2 regions of the Paraburkholderia unamae genome follow, and region 1 is predicted to be linked to the other one. Evidence: predicted binding sites of a transcription regulator. Region 1 holds the regulator's gene; the other holds the start of a gene.
The links. The regulator HrcA, encoded in region 1, represses chaperone genes, less so after heat shock. The targets are predictions, from matches to a motif close to TTAGCACTCNNNNNNNNNGAGTGCTAA.
Positions count from the first base shown of each region.

Region 2: a site for HrcA is predicted at 3,891-3,917, ahead of rpoH (RNA polymerase sigma factor RpoH). Genes of this name have one in related genera too.

Region 1 covers NZ_QEOB01000001.1:871,896-879,085, reverse strand. The annotation lists gene dnaK (molecular chaperone DnaK) at 1-1,193, opposite strand, end outside; gene grpE (nucleotide exchange factor GrpE) at 1,431-2,015, opposite strand; gene C7402_RS03855 (RNA-binding S4 domain-containing protein) at 2,554-2,961, opposite strand; gene hemH (ferrochelatase) at 2,997-4,064, opposite strand; gene hrcA (heat-inducible transcriptional repressor HrcA) at 4,266-5,285, opposite strand; gene C7402_RS03840 (NAD kinase) at 5,531-6,442, shown strand; gene recN (DNA repair protein RecN) at 6,475-7,190, shown strand, end outside.
Region 2 covers NZ_QEOB01000001.1:601,457-608,646, reverse strand. The annotation lists gene ybiB (DNA-binding protein YbiB) at 1-658, shown strand, start outside; gene leuA (2-isopropylmalate synthase) at 1,255-2,901, shown strand; gene C7402_RS02730 (nuclear transport factor 2 family protein) at 3,029-3,412, opposite strand; gene rpoH (RNA polymerase sigma factor RpoH) at 3,973-4,908, shown strand; gene cydP (cytochrome oxidase putative small subunit CydP) at 5,134-5,445, shown strand; gene C7402_RS02715 (cytochrome ubiquinol oxidase subunit I) at 5,432-7,024, shown strand; gene cydB (cytochrome d ubiquinol oxidase subunit II) at 7,046-7,190, shown strand, end outside.

The sequences.
Region 1 (7,190 bases):
AGCGGGGTGACGTCGAGGAGCAGCACGTCCTTACGGTCGCCCGACAGAACCTGACCTTGAATCGCGGCGCCAACGGCCACGGCTTCGTCCGGGTTCACGTCACGACGCGGGTCCTTGCCGAAGAACTCCTTGACCTTCTCCTGCACCTTCGGCATGCGCGTCTGGCCGCCGACGAGAATCACGTCGTCGATGTCGCTGACCTTCACGCCTGCGTCCTTGATCGCCACGCGGCACGGCTCGATGGTGCGCTCGATCAGTTCTTCGACCAGCGCTTCCAGCTTGGCGCGCGTGATCTTCAGGTTCAAGTGCTTCGGACCCGATGCGTCCGCCGTGATGTACGGCAGGTTGATTTCGGTCTGCTGGCCCGACGAGAGTTCGATCTTGGCCTTTTCAGCGGCTTCCTTCAGGCGTTGCAGCGCGAGCACGTCCTTCGAGAGGTCGACGCCCTGCTCCTTCTTGAACTCGCCGATGATGTAATCGATGATGCGCTGGTCGAAGTCTTCGCCGCCGAGGAACGTGTCGCCGTTGGTCGAGAGCACTTCGAACTGCATTTCGCCGTCAACGTCCGCGATTTCGATGATCGAGATGTCGAACGTGCCGCCGCCCAGGTCGAACACGGCGATCTTGCGGTCGCCCTTTTCGGCCTTGTCCAGACCGAAGGCGAGCGCGGCTGCCGTCGGCTCGTTGATGATGCGCTTGACTTCCAGACCGGCGATGCGGCCAGCGTCCTTGGTAGCCTGACGCTGGCTGTCGTTGAAGTACGCGGGAACCGTGATCACGGCTTCGGTGACCGGCTCGCCGAGGTAGTCTTCAGCGGTCTTCTTCATCTTGCGCAGCACTTCGGCCGACACCTGCGACGGCGCGAGCTTCGAGCCATGCGCTTCGACCCAGGCGTCGCCGTTGTCGTGCTTGACGATCTTGTAGGGCATCAGGCCGATGTCCTTCTGCACTTCCTTCTCGTCGAAGCGGCGGCCGATCAGGCGCTTGACCGCGTACAGCGTGTTCTTCGGGTTGGTGACCGACTGGCGCTTGGCCGGCGCGCCGACCAGCACTTCGTTGTCGTCCATGTAGGCGATGATCGACGGCGTCGTACGGGCGCCTTCGGAATTCTCGATCACCTTGACCTGATTGCCTTCCATCAGCGCCACGCACGAGTTGGTGGTGCCGAGGTCAATACCAATGATTTTGCCCATTTTTCTCAAATCTCCAATTTTGATCGCTGTGCGGACGCCGCTTTCGCGCTGCTTTAAAACTTCACGCTCAACGCCGCGTGCTTCGTTTAGCGCGGCTAGCGTCCACAAAAATTCGGAACTGCTGCCCAAATAAGTGCCGAGACGGCGTTTTCAAGGGGTTCAGGCTATGCGTTCCATCATTTTTTTCAATCGGCGCCCCGTTTTGTCGCCCAGGCCGCCGATTGCCTTTCTTTCCGCTTACTTCGGTGCCGAAACGGTCACGAGCGCCGGACGCAGCACGCGGTCGGCGATCACATAGCCCTTTTGCAGCACGTTGACGACGGTGTTGGCTTCCTGCTCGGACGGCACCATCGAAATGGCCTGGTGACGGTGCGGGTCGAACTTCTCGCCCACCGGGTTGATCGCGAGGACCTTGCCCTTCTCGAGCGCGCCGGTGAGTTGCCTGAGCGTGAGCTCGACGCCTTCGTTGACCTTGGCCAGGTCGTCGGAGTTGTGCGCGAGCGCGGCTTCGAGGCTGTCCATCACCGGCAGCAGATGCTCGGCGAAGCTTTCGATGGCGAACTTGTGCGCCTTGGTGACGTCTTCCTGCGCGCGGCGGCGGACGTTTTCCGTCTCGGCCTTGGCGCGGACGAAGGCGTCCTGCAATTCGGCGATCTTCGCCTGGGCTTCCGCCAGCGCGGCAGCGTTCTGGTCCACGCCGCCTTGCGTTGCCTGCTCGGCAGCTTCGGCCGCCTGTGGCTGGCCGGCCTGCGCCTGGGCTTGCGACGCCTCGTCCGCGGGCGTGGGGTTCTGGCTCGTCGGGTTCTCTTGCGTGTTTTCCATGTCGCTGAACGTCGTTGAATAGTAAAAAAGGGAACAAAGCATCGGGCGCGTTGCCGCCGCCCTTTCCGCCGCGCCGCCGGCTGTTGCGCCAGCGCGACAGATGCTTCATACATCGGGACAGCACGTGGGTGCCGGATCGCTTGTTTCAAGGCCTTCCGGCGTTTTTTTATACAGGGATCAAGACGCCGAAACTGCCCGTTACAACCATTACCGCAGTGCCGCAAAAATGAAATTGAGTACGGGCCAACCCTGACCTACACTCAGGAACAGGTGCTGCTCATGACGTGTTTACCCTGAGTGCGGCACCGTACCGAATGGGCCTGGGATTAGCAAATTTTTAGCCAACAAACTCGCTAACCGGGCCTCGAAACTGGCCGTTTTGCAGCAATCCCAAGGGGGAGTACCGTGAAACTGACCTTTGCCATATCGGTGGTCGCGCTGGTACTCATCGCCGGAACCACGACCATCTGCATGTCAGGCGCCGTGAACGAAAACACGACGGAGTACGGTGGCGTGCACGCCACGATGGAAGCGCTGTTCAACCCTCACGCGAAAGTTTGTCGATAGTGCGGCGGTCGCGCTTGGTCGGCCTGCCCTGCAACACGGCGGCCGGCTCCCGAAAGAGCCGCCGCCGCTCCTGTTCGGCCGTGCGCCGCTCGCGCCCGGCCGCGGTTTCCGCATAAAGCGTTTGCGCGACGCTGGCGGGGCCGCGCACGTCGCAAATGCCCAGCACTTCCACTTCCCACACCACGTGATCGATCTCGAATTCCACGAGGTCGCCCACGCGCACGTCCTTCGACGCCTTCACGGCGTCGCCGCGAATGCGCACGTGGCCCTTGTTCACGGCGTCCGAGGCGAGCGAGCGCGTCTTGAAGAAGCGCGCCGCCCAGAGCCACTTGTCGATGCGCAACCGCGCGCCAGGTTCAGTCGAGATCTTGTAGTTCATCAGATGCTTTCCGGATGAGCCGCCGAGGTGACCACTCAGGCCACCGCGCCGGCGCTCGCCGCGGCCTGCACGGGCCAGCCCTGCAAGTGCTGCGCAACGATCTCGCCCAGCGCCGAAATCCATGCGGGCGAGGCGTTCAGGCACGGAATGCGGTGGAATTCCTTGCCGCCGCCATGCAGGAATTCGTCGCGCACCTCCATGCCGATTTCCTCGATGGTTTCGAGGCAGTCGGCCGTGAAACCGGGGCAAAACACGTCGGCGCGCCGCACGCCGCCCGCGCCCAGCTCGCGCAGCGTCGGCGCCGTGTACGGCTGGAGCCACTGCGCGCGCCCGAAACGCGACTGGAACGTGACCCGGCACTCCACCGGCGTCAGTTCCAGCGCGTGCGTGAGCAGCGCGGCGGTCTGCTGGCACTGGTCGTGATACGGGTCGCCGAGGTCGAGCGTACGGCTCGGCACGCCGTGAAAGCTCAGCACGAGGCGATCGCCCGCGGCGAAATCGGGCTTGCCGTGTGCGTGCCAGTACTGGTGCACCTGGGCCGCGAGCGCCGCGATATAGGCCGGATGGTCGTGATAGCCGCGCACCGTGCGGATTTCCGGCTGGTTGCGCATGCGCCGCAGCGCGACGAACGCCGCGTCGAACGCCGTGGCCGTGGTCGACGCCGAATATTGCGGGTACATCGGCATGAGCAGGATGCGTTCCGCGCCCGCCAGCTTGAGCTGGTTGAGCATCGCCGGGATGTCGGGCGTGCCGTAGCGCATCGCGTAGTCGACGAGCACCGTGTAGTCGTTGATCTGTAGCAGATGGCGCAGGCCGTCGGTCTGCTTTTGCGTGTGCACGCGCAGCGGCGAGCCCTCGGGCGTCCACACCGCCGCGTACTTTTTCGCCGACGAGCGGCCGCGCAGCGGCAGGATCAGCGCGCGCAGGATGATCTGCCAGATGGGCGCCGGAATCTCGACCACGCGCGGATCGGAGAGGAACTGCGCGAGATAGCGGCGCACGGCGCGCGGCGTGGGCGCGTCCGGCGTGCCCAGATTGATGAGCAGCACGGCGACGCGATGCGCCGCGGCGGACTGCGAAGGCCGCTCCAGGTCGAAACGCATAGGCGAGTCAGTGGCGCCACGCTTTTCGCGCGGCAACGGTTGCATGAAACAAGCATTATAGCGGGCGCCCCTGGCAGGCCAACCGGGTGGCGCCGCGCCGCCGTTTGCGGGCTCGCCGCACGTTGGCCGTTCGGCTAATGGCGCGCAACGCGGCTTTCGGCGACGATCTCAGGAAAGGCGGGGGTGGCCCCGGCCCGGCGCTCAGTTCTGGCTGAGCGTGAGCGAAAGCAGGCGCGCGGTGATGTCCACGATCGGAATCACGCGGTTGTAGGCCATGCGGGTCGGCCCGATCACGCCGAGCGTACCCACGATCTTGCCGTTCACCTCGTAGGGCGCCGTCACCACGCTCATTTCCTCGATCGGCACGAGGTTCGACTCGCCGCCGATGAAAATCTGCACGCCCTGCGCGTGACTCGAAACGTCGAGCAGTTGCAGGAGGCTGGTTTTCTGGTCGAACACGTCGAACAGCTTGCGCAGGCGCGCCATGTCCGACGAAAGATCGGCCACTTCGAGCAGGTTGCGCTCGCCAGAGATGAGCACGGTGTCGCCGCTTTCGGGCTCCTCGGTGCTCGCGGTCACGGCCGCGTGCATGAGTGTCGTCATGTCGCCGCGCAGCGCGTCGATTTCCTCGCGCAAGCGGCGGCGCACCTCGTCGAACGAAAGGCCGGCAAAATGCGCGTTGATGTAATTGGAGGCTTCGATCAGCTCGGAAGGCGTGAAGTCGCGCTGCGTCGCCATGATGCGGTTCTGCACGTCGCCTTCGGGCGTCACGATGATGAGCAGGATGCGCTTGTCGGACAGGCGCATGAACTCGATCTGCTTGAACACGTGGCTGCGCCGCGGCGTGAGCACCACGCCCGCGAACTGCGAGAGGTTCGACAGCACGCTGGCCGCCGCCGCCACCACCTTCTGCGGCTCGCCGGGGCGCAGCGTGGTTTTCACCGCGCGCGTGACCGCGTCGTCCTCGGAACCTGGCTCGACGGTGAGCATGGTGTCGACGAACAGGCGGTAGCCGCGCGGCGTGGGCACGCGCCCGGCCGAGGTGTGCGGGCTGGACACGAGCCCCAGTTCCTCGAGGTCCGACATCACGTTGCGAATGGTCGCCGGGCTCAGCTCCAGGCCGGAATAGCGCGACAACGTGCGCGAGCCGACCGGCTGACCTTCGGCGATGTAGCGCTCGATCAGCGTTTTGAGGAGGGTTTGTGCGCGGGGATCTAGCATGACTGAAAATTTTAGCCTAATGGCGGGTTCACGGCGAGTACGCCGCGTGGCGCGGCCTTCGGGCAAGCCGCCCGGCACGGCGCGCGGCTTGCTGCCCGCGCCCCCGGCCGGCGCGCCTCGCGCTCGCGTTTTGTCATCGCCGTGTCACCGGCTTCGGGCTGGAAGGCGCGGCATGCAAGGCCCGGCGGGGCGTCCGGGGCCCGCGCCAGGTTCTTTTCGCGACCTGACTATGGTGTAATGCCGGCATGCAGATCCATAAGATCCAGAGCCAGTTCAAGACGGTTGCGCTAGTCGGGCGCAGCAATACGCCAGGCATCGCCGAGCCGCTGTCGGCGCTCGCCCAGACCATTGCGAAGCGCGGCTTCGAGGTCGTGTTCGAAGCGCAGACCGCGGAGGAAATCGGCGCGCAGGGCTATCCCGCGCTTCAGCCCGCAGAGATCGGCGCGCGCGCGGACGTAGCCGTGGTGCTCGGCGGCGACGGCACGATGCTCGGCATCGGCCGCCAGCTCGCGCCCTACCGCACGCCGCTCATCGGCATCAACCACGGGCGTCTCGGCTTCATCACCGACATCGCGTTTTCCGAAATGCAGGAGGTCGTGCCGCAACTGCTCGCGGGCTCGTTCGAGCGCGAGGAGCGCTCGCTGCTCGAATCGCGCATCACGCGCGACGGCGACCCGATCTATCACGCGCTCGCCTTCAATGACGTGGTCGTGAACCGCAGCGGCTTTTCCGGCATGGCGGAGCTGCGCGTGAACGTGGACGGCCGCTTCATGTACAACCAGCGCTCGGACGGCCTGATCGTCGCGACGCCCACGGGCTCGACCGCTTACGCGCTCTCGTCGCAGGGGCCGATCCTGCATCCGCAGTTGCAAGGCATCGTGCTCGTGCCGATTGCCCCGCATGCGCTTTCGAACCGCCCCATCGTGCTGCCGGACGACTGCAAGGTGAGCATCCAGATCGTGGCGGGCCGCGACGTCAACGTGAACTTCGACATGCAGTCGTTCACGGCGCTCGAACTGAACGACGTGATCGAGGTGCGCCGCTCGCGCCACACCGTGCCCTTCCTGCACCCCGTGGGCTACAGCTACTACCGTACGCTGCGCAAGAAGCTGCACTGGAACGAGCACCCCTCGTTGCAGAACGACCCGGAAGACTGAACCCGAGCCCTACCGAGCCCCACCACACGCCCATGCTTCGCCATCTCTCGATTCGCGACTTCGTGATCGTCGCCGCGCTCGACCTTGAGTTCGACCTTGGCTTCACCGTGTTCTCCGGCGAAACGGGCGCGGGCAAGTCGATCCTGATCGACGCCCTCGCGCTTACGCTCGGCGCGCGCGCCGATGCGTCCGTCGTGCGCACGGGCGAAAGCCGCGCCGACATCACCGCCGAATTCGACGCGCCGGCGCACGTCGCGCGCTGGCTCGACGAGCAGGCGCTCGCGAATGTCGACGCAGGCGACAGCGAGCCCTCCGTCATGATGCGCCGCGTGGTGGACAGCGGCGGCCGCTCGCGCGCCTTCATCAACGGCACGCCGGCCACGCTCGCGCAATTGCGCGAACTGGGCGAGATGCTGGTGGACATCCACGGCCAGCACGCGCACCAGTTGCTCATGCGGCCCGACGCGCAGCGCGAGCTGTTCGACACGCACGCGGGCCTCACCGATCTGGCCGCCACGGTCACGCGCGCATGGCGCGATGCGCGCGACGCCCGGCTGGCGCTGCAAACCGCCACGTCGCGCGACCGCGAACTGCAACTGGAGCGCGAGCGCCTCGCCTGGCAGCTCGCCGAGCTCGACAAGCTCGCGCCGCAGCCCGGCGAATGGGAAGAGGTGAACGCCGAGCACGTGCGGCTTTCGAACTCGGCGAACCTGATCAGCGGCGTGCAGGGCGCGCTCGCGGCGTTGTC
Region 2 (7,190 bases), 270 kb from region 1:
GCAGCCCAATCTCGTGCCGCTGCTCGCCCTGCTGCTCGCACGCGAAGGCGTGCCGACGCTCGTGCACGGCGTCACCACCGATCCGGGCCGCGTGACGAGCGCCGAGATCTTCGCGGCGCTCAACCAGCCCGAAGCCGGGGATCATGCCGGGGTCGAGTCGCAACTGGCTACGCGCCGCGTGGCGTTCGCCTCGATCGAAACGCTCGCGCCGAAGGTGGCGCGCCTGCTCTCGCTGCGCCGTCGCATGGGTGTGCGCAACTCCACGCATACGCTCGTGAAGCTGCTGCAACCGTTCGCGCAGCCGGGCCTGCGTCTCGTGAACTACACGCATCCGCCGTATCGCGAAAGCCTGAGCGCGCTCTTCGCGGCGCACCCGGACGCGGCCATTGGCGGCGCGCTGCTCGCGCGCGGCACCGAAGGCGAAGCCGTCGCGGACACGCGGCGTCAGGTGCAGGTCGACTGGCTGCACGACGGCATCTGCGAAACGCTGGTCGAACCGGAGCGCTCGTCGCCCGGCGCACCCGAAGTCGATCTCCCCGAGGGCCGCGACGCGCCCACTACGGCCGCCTGGATCGAGGCCGTGTTGCGCGGCGAAGCGCCGGTGCCGGAGGCGATCACGCGCCAGATCGAGACGATCAAGCGCATCGCCAAGCGCTAAAGAGCGAACCCCAAAGACCTCGTCCGATCCGCTGAAAGCCTTGCGGCGCGGGCGACCCGCGCGTTCGCTCCCACATTTGTCCGCCAACGCATCGGCGCGCTTCGTCAGCCATCCTCGGGCATCTTCACGCGGCCAATCTGCAAATTCGTTGTTGACACACGCATTCGCCCTGATTTACATTGGACGAATGCGTTCCTACCCGAACACCCTCCGAATTACCTTCGGCCGACTATCGGCCCTATCGCTACGCCTAGCCTAAAGCTGGTGTAGCGCCGCAACGACCCCCTCTCCGGTCACCGCGGTCCTCCCAAAGCAGTTCTCGCAGTACCCCAAATCCGCTGTATCTCTACAACCTGTCGTCTGCATTCGTCCGCTTACCGTTCGGACGAGTCGCGAGGTCAAAATGCACGTTGCATGGGCATCGTTCACGTCCAGTTTCGCCGCGCCGGCTACCGCCGTCACCGTGGCCGTCTTCTTCGCGTCCGAGGTTGCCGCCCGTACGCGTGAAGTTTCGCGCATCGTGCTCCGTCGTCAGCCCGCCAGCCGCCCGCTGCCGACCGCCATCGCAAACGACATCATGAAGAACGAGGCTCGTCATGTTGCGTAATCCCGCCGAGAAGTACCGCCCCTTTCCCGCCATCCGCTTGAACGGCCGCAAATGGCCAACGCGTACCGTCGGACGCGCGCCGATCTGGATGAGCACCGACCTGCGCGACGGCAACCAGTCGCTCATCGAACCCATGAGCATCGAGCAGAAGACCGAGTTCTTCGAGATGCTCGTGGCGATCGGCTTCAAGGAAATCGAAGTCGGCTTTCCGTCCGCTTCGCAGACCGACTTCGATTTCGTGCGCAAGCTGATCGACGAAAAGCGCATTCCGGAAGACGTGACGATCGAAGTGCTCGTGCAGTCGCGCGAAGAGTTGATTGCGCGCACCTTCGAGGCGCTCCAGGGCGTGCCGCGCGCGATCGTCCACCTCTACAACGCGATCTGCCCGTCGTTCCGCAAGATCGTGTTCGGGCAGTCGAAGGATGAGGTCAAGGCGCTCGCGGTCGAAGGCACGCGCATCATCCGTGAACATGCCGATAAAAATCCGCAAACGCACTGGATTTACCAGTATTCCCCCGAAACCTTCAGCATGACCGAGCTGACCTTCGCGCGCGAAGTCTGCGATGCGGTGGCCCAGACGTGGCGCCCGACGCGCGATCACAAGATGATCGTGAATCTCCCGGCGACCGTCGAAGCGGCAATGCCGAACGTCTACGCCGACCAGATCGAGTGGATGGACCGCAATCTCGCCTACCGCGACAGCATCGTCCTCTCGGTGCACCCGCACAATGACCGCGGCACGGCGGTCGCCGCCGCCGAAATGGCGCTGCTCGCGGGCGCGGACCGTATCGAAGGCTGCCTGTTCGGCAATGGCGAGCGCACCGGCAACGTGGACCTCGTCACGCTCGCGATGAACCTCTACACCCAGGGCATCGATCCGGGCCTCGACTTCTCCGACATCGACGCCGTGCGCCGCGTGGTCGAGCGCTGCAACCAGTTGCCCGTGCATCCGCGTCATCCGTACGCGGGCGACCTCGTGTTCACGGCGTTCTCGGGCTCGCACCAGGACGCGATCCGCAAGGGCCTCGCGCAGCAGCAGCCCGACGCGATCTGGGAAGTGCCCTATCTTCCGATCGATCCCGCCGATCTCGGCCGCAGCTATGACGCCGTGATCCGCGTGAACAGCCAGTCGGGCAAGGGCGGCGCGACATATCTGCTCGAGCGCGGCATGGGCTTCACGCCGCCGCGCCGCGTGCAGATCGAGTTCAGCCACGCCGTGCAGACGGTGGCCGATACGTCGGGCGAGGAAATCACGGGCGATTCGATTTGCGCGCTTTTCGCGCGTGAGTACTTCGAAACACAAGGACCGGCGGCGCATATCGGCGCGGGCCGCGTGCGCTGGGAAGGCCGCGACGTGGCCGTGCCGGCGGCGGCGAGCGTGGACGAAGCCCACGCCGGGGCCGTTGCCGCGGCGATTGCCCAGGTGGCCGGTGAAAGCATCGAAATCACGTCGTTCGAGACCGCGCGCACAGCACAGGGCGGCACCGTCGTGTTCGTCGGGACGCGCGTGGGCGGCCAGTCAGTGCGCCACGGCGTGGGCGTGGCCGACGACGCAGCCCATGCAAGCATCGCCGCTATCGTGAGCGCGGTGAATCGCGCGGCCTGGCCACAGGTAGATCGACGCGCGGCGGCCTGAGGCAGCCGGAGAAAGTTTGCAGTTCAGCAGGACAGATGCAGCGCCGTTGAGCGCTGGCGGCAAAACGGGCCGCCGGCGTGCGCCTGAAACGCCTAACCGGCGCTTCAGCGAGTGGACTGACCGGTCATCACTCGATCGCGCAACGTGTCGCTTGCCACGCGAGCAGACGCCAGTGACCACCCTCTTGCGTCTGGATCGCCGTGTAGGCAATCGGAAAGAGCAGTGCGCCGTTGTTCGCTTCCATCTCGATCAGCACGCGCCCGGAGATCACACAGGCTTCGTTGCCCACGGGCAGCACGTCCTGCGACTGGATCTCGATTTGCCGGTAGCGTCGGCGGCCCGCCGTGATCGCGTCGATGAACTGTTGCTTGGTCTCGCGTTTGCCGTTCGTATGGATGAACGTCGCGTTATCGGCGAGCAACTGGTCCAGCGACGTGCCGTCGCCGTCCACCATCGCGCGAAAGCGCTCGCGCTCCAGACCGCGAATCGCATCGATTACTTTTGCCGCCATCGCTCGAGCCCCTTGCGCGCCGGTCCGCGCGCTCCACGCAGACCCACGCCGAAGATTTTCTGCATGCGCCTGGCTGAAATTTATACCAGGATTTGACGCGTGGATACTTGCGATCAAAAGTGACATCCCCATATGTGAGGCGTACGCCACCCGCCGAACCGGCCCACCCTTGCCGGCCGCGCTCCATTGTCGCAGCGCAGCACTTTCGGCTTTGTCCGATGTCTATTAGTCAGATTCCGTGGCAAAGTCCGGGCGCAACGCCGCCCACCAAGGTCGTTGATTCCAACCCTTATTTCTCCGCGCGCTCGCGCCGGACTGCTGTCCCGATCTAGAGTGTTCCTTCGGCCCGCCCCATGCGCGGACCCGCGCCGGGCCGCAAGCCCCGTCCCACTTGCCCGCCGCGATTTTGGTGTAATCTATCGATACAACCATTTCGATAGGAATCAAGGAACCTTGAAGCCCCTACAGACTCCAAGTATTAGCACTCGGTGATTCAGAGTGCTAACATCCACCGTGGAGTCGCAGTCTGACTTTTGCAAGATTCCTAAGGAGTTCGCTACGTGAGCAACGCAATGACCATGACCCTTCCGAATACGCTGAGCCCGTCGTCGGCCAAGGCCGGGGGTTCACTGGCGCTCGCGAACGCTTCCCTGCTGCCCGGTCAGTTGGGCAACATCGACGCCTACATCCAGGCCGTGAACCGGATCCCGATGTTGACGCCGCAAGAAGAGCGCCAGTTCGCGACTGAGTTTCGCGAGCAAAACAACCTCGAGGGCGCGCGCCGTCTGGTGCTGTCGCACCTGCGCCTCGTGGTGTCGATCGCGCGCAATTACCTCGGCTACGGCTTGCCGCATGCCGATCTGATCCAGGAAGGCAACATCGGCCTGATGAAGGCTGTGAAGCGCTTCGACCCCGAGCAGAACGTGCGCCTCGTGTCGTACGCGATGCACTGGATCAAGGCTGAAATTCACGAGTACATCCTGCGCAACTGGCGCATGGTGAAGGTCGCCACGACCAAGGCGCAGCGCAAGTTGTTCTTCAACCTGCGCAGCCACAAGCAGGGCCTGCAATCGTTCACGCCGGAGGAGATCGACGGCCTCGCGCAGGAACTGAACGTGAAGCGCGAAGAAGTCGTGGAGATGGAAACGCGTCTCTCGGGCGCCGACATCGCGCTCGAAGGCCAGACGGAAGACGGCGAGGAGTCGTACGCCCCGATCGCCTGGCTCGCCGACTCGCATAGCGAGCCGAGCGCCGTGCTGGCCGCCCGTTCGCGCGACCGCCTTCAGTCCGACGGCATCGCGAGCGCGCTGGAAGCGCTCGACGCACGCAGCCGCCGCATCATCGAGGCGCGCTGGCTGAACGTCGCCGACGACGGCTCGGGCGGTTCGACCCTGCACGAGCTGGCCGACGAGTTCGGCGTGTCGGCCGAGCGCATTCGCCAGATCGAGGCGAGCGCCATGAAGAAGATGCGCACCGCGCTTGCCGACTACGCGTAAGCGTCAGCCCGGAAGCCGTACCGAAAGCCCCGTTCCCGCGAACGGGGCTTTTTCTTTTGCACGCTCCTGCACACTGCTTACGCCCCTGCGCGCCCTCGCGCCCGTCAGCCCGCTGCACACCTTCGCACCGGCCGCGCTGATTCCACCCTAAGATGATTTCGAGGTGATGAGCCCCAGGCCGCGCGGCGGTCTGGCCTGACAACGCGCTCAAGGGCAACCGTCGTCATGATCTCTGCATCCGGTCAACGCCCCCGCGCGGCGCTCCCGCTGCGCGCGCGGATCGTCCAGTGGACCCGCGGCCCCACGTTCGCGCGCGACATCGTCCTCGTCCTCGCCATCAAGCTCGTGCTGCTGCTCGCGCTCAAATACGCGTTCTTCAATCACCCGCAGGCCGAAGATATGCGCATGGCGCCTGCCGCCGTGGCGCAGGCCATTCTCTCCGTGCCCATGCCGCCCACGGCCGCGCCGCCGGCGTCGCCATCGCAACAAGGAACGCAACGAGGAAATCCGCAAGGAGAGCGCCATGCCCACGATTGAAACAGTGGATCTTTCGCGGCTTCAGTTCGCCATCACCGCGCTTTACCACTTCCTGTTCGTGCCGCTCACGCTTGGCCTGTCGTGGCTGCTCGTCATCATGGAGTCCGTCTACGTGATGACCGGCAAGGTGATCTACAAGGACATGACGCTGTTCTGGGGCAAGCTCTTCGCCATCAACTTCGCGATGGGCGTCACCACCGGCCTCACCATGGAGTTCCAGTTCGGCACCAACTGGTCCTACTACTCGCACTACGTGGGCGATATCTTCGGCGTGCCGCTCGCCGTGGAGGGGCTCGCGGCCTTCTTCCTCGAATCGACCTTCGTCGGCCTGTTCTTCTTCGGCTGGAATCGCCTGTCGAAAGGCGCGCACCTGTTCACCACGTTTCTCGTCGCGCTCGGCTCGAACCTCTCGGCGCTGTGGATTCTCATCGCCAACGGCTGGATGCAGAACCCCGTGGGCGCGGCGTTCAACTACGAGACCATGCGCATGGAGCTCACCAGCCTGTTCGAGGTGATCTTCAATCCCGTCGCACAGGTGAAGTTCGTGCACACGGTTTCGGCCGGCTACGTGACGGCCTCGATGTTCGTGCTCGGCATCTCGTCGTGGTACCTGCTGCGCCGCCGCGACGTGGAGTTCGCGCTGCGCTCGTTCGCCATCGCCGCGGGCTTTGGCCTCGCCTCCACGCTATGCGTGCTGATCCTCGGCGACGAATCGGGCTACACCGACGGCGAGGTGCAGCAGGTCAAGCTCGCCGCCATCGAGGCCGAATGGGACACCGCGCCCGCGCCCGCGCCCTTCACGCTGTTCGGCCTGCCCAACCAGAAAGAGGAACGCACCGACTACGCGATCCGCATTCCCTGGCTCATGGGCATCATCGCCACGCGCTCGATCGACACGCCCGTCATCGGCCTGAAGGACCTGATGGGCCGCGCCGAAGTGCGCATCCGCAACGGCATGCTGGCCTACGCCGCGCTGCAAAAGATGAAAGAAGGCACCGACGACACCCAGACGCGCGACGTGTTCGAAGCGCACAAGGCCGACCTCGGCTACGGGCTGCTCTTGAAGCGGTTCACGCCGAACGTGGTCGACGCGACTTCCGCGCAGGTCAGGGCCGCGTCGCGAACGGCGATCCCGCCGGTTGCGCCCGTGTTCTGGTCGTTTCGCGTGATGGTGGGCCTCGGCCTTCTCTTTCTCGTGACCTTCGTGCTCGCCTTCGGGTTCTGCGCGCAGCGCTCGCTGCTCAAGGACAACCGCCGCTGGTTCCTGCGCTGGGCCCTGGTGGCGATTCCGCTGCCCTGGCTCGCCGCCGAGTTCGGCTGGGTCGTCGCGGAACTGGGCCGCCAGCCGTGGACCATCGCCGAAGTGCTGCCCACGCGCCTTTCGGCGTCGAGCCTTGCGCCCGGCGACGTGATCCTGAGCATCGCGGGCTTCGTGATCTTCTACACGCTGCTCTTCATCATCGAGATCACGCTGATGTTCAAGTACGCGCGCCTCGGCCCTTCGTCGCTGCACACGGGACGCTACTTCCACGAGCAGGCTCCGGCCGCGGCGGTGACACGCGGCGGCAGCGTCGCTTGAGCGCCATAGAGGACTCACGCCATGGACTATGCAACTCTCAAGCTGATCTGGTGGGCGCTGATCGGCGTGCTGCTGATCGGCTTCGCGCTCACCGACGGCTTCGACATGGGCGCGGCGGTGCTGCTGCCCTTCATCGGCAAGACCGATGAGGAACGCCGAATCGTCA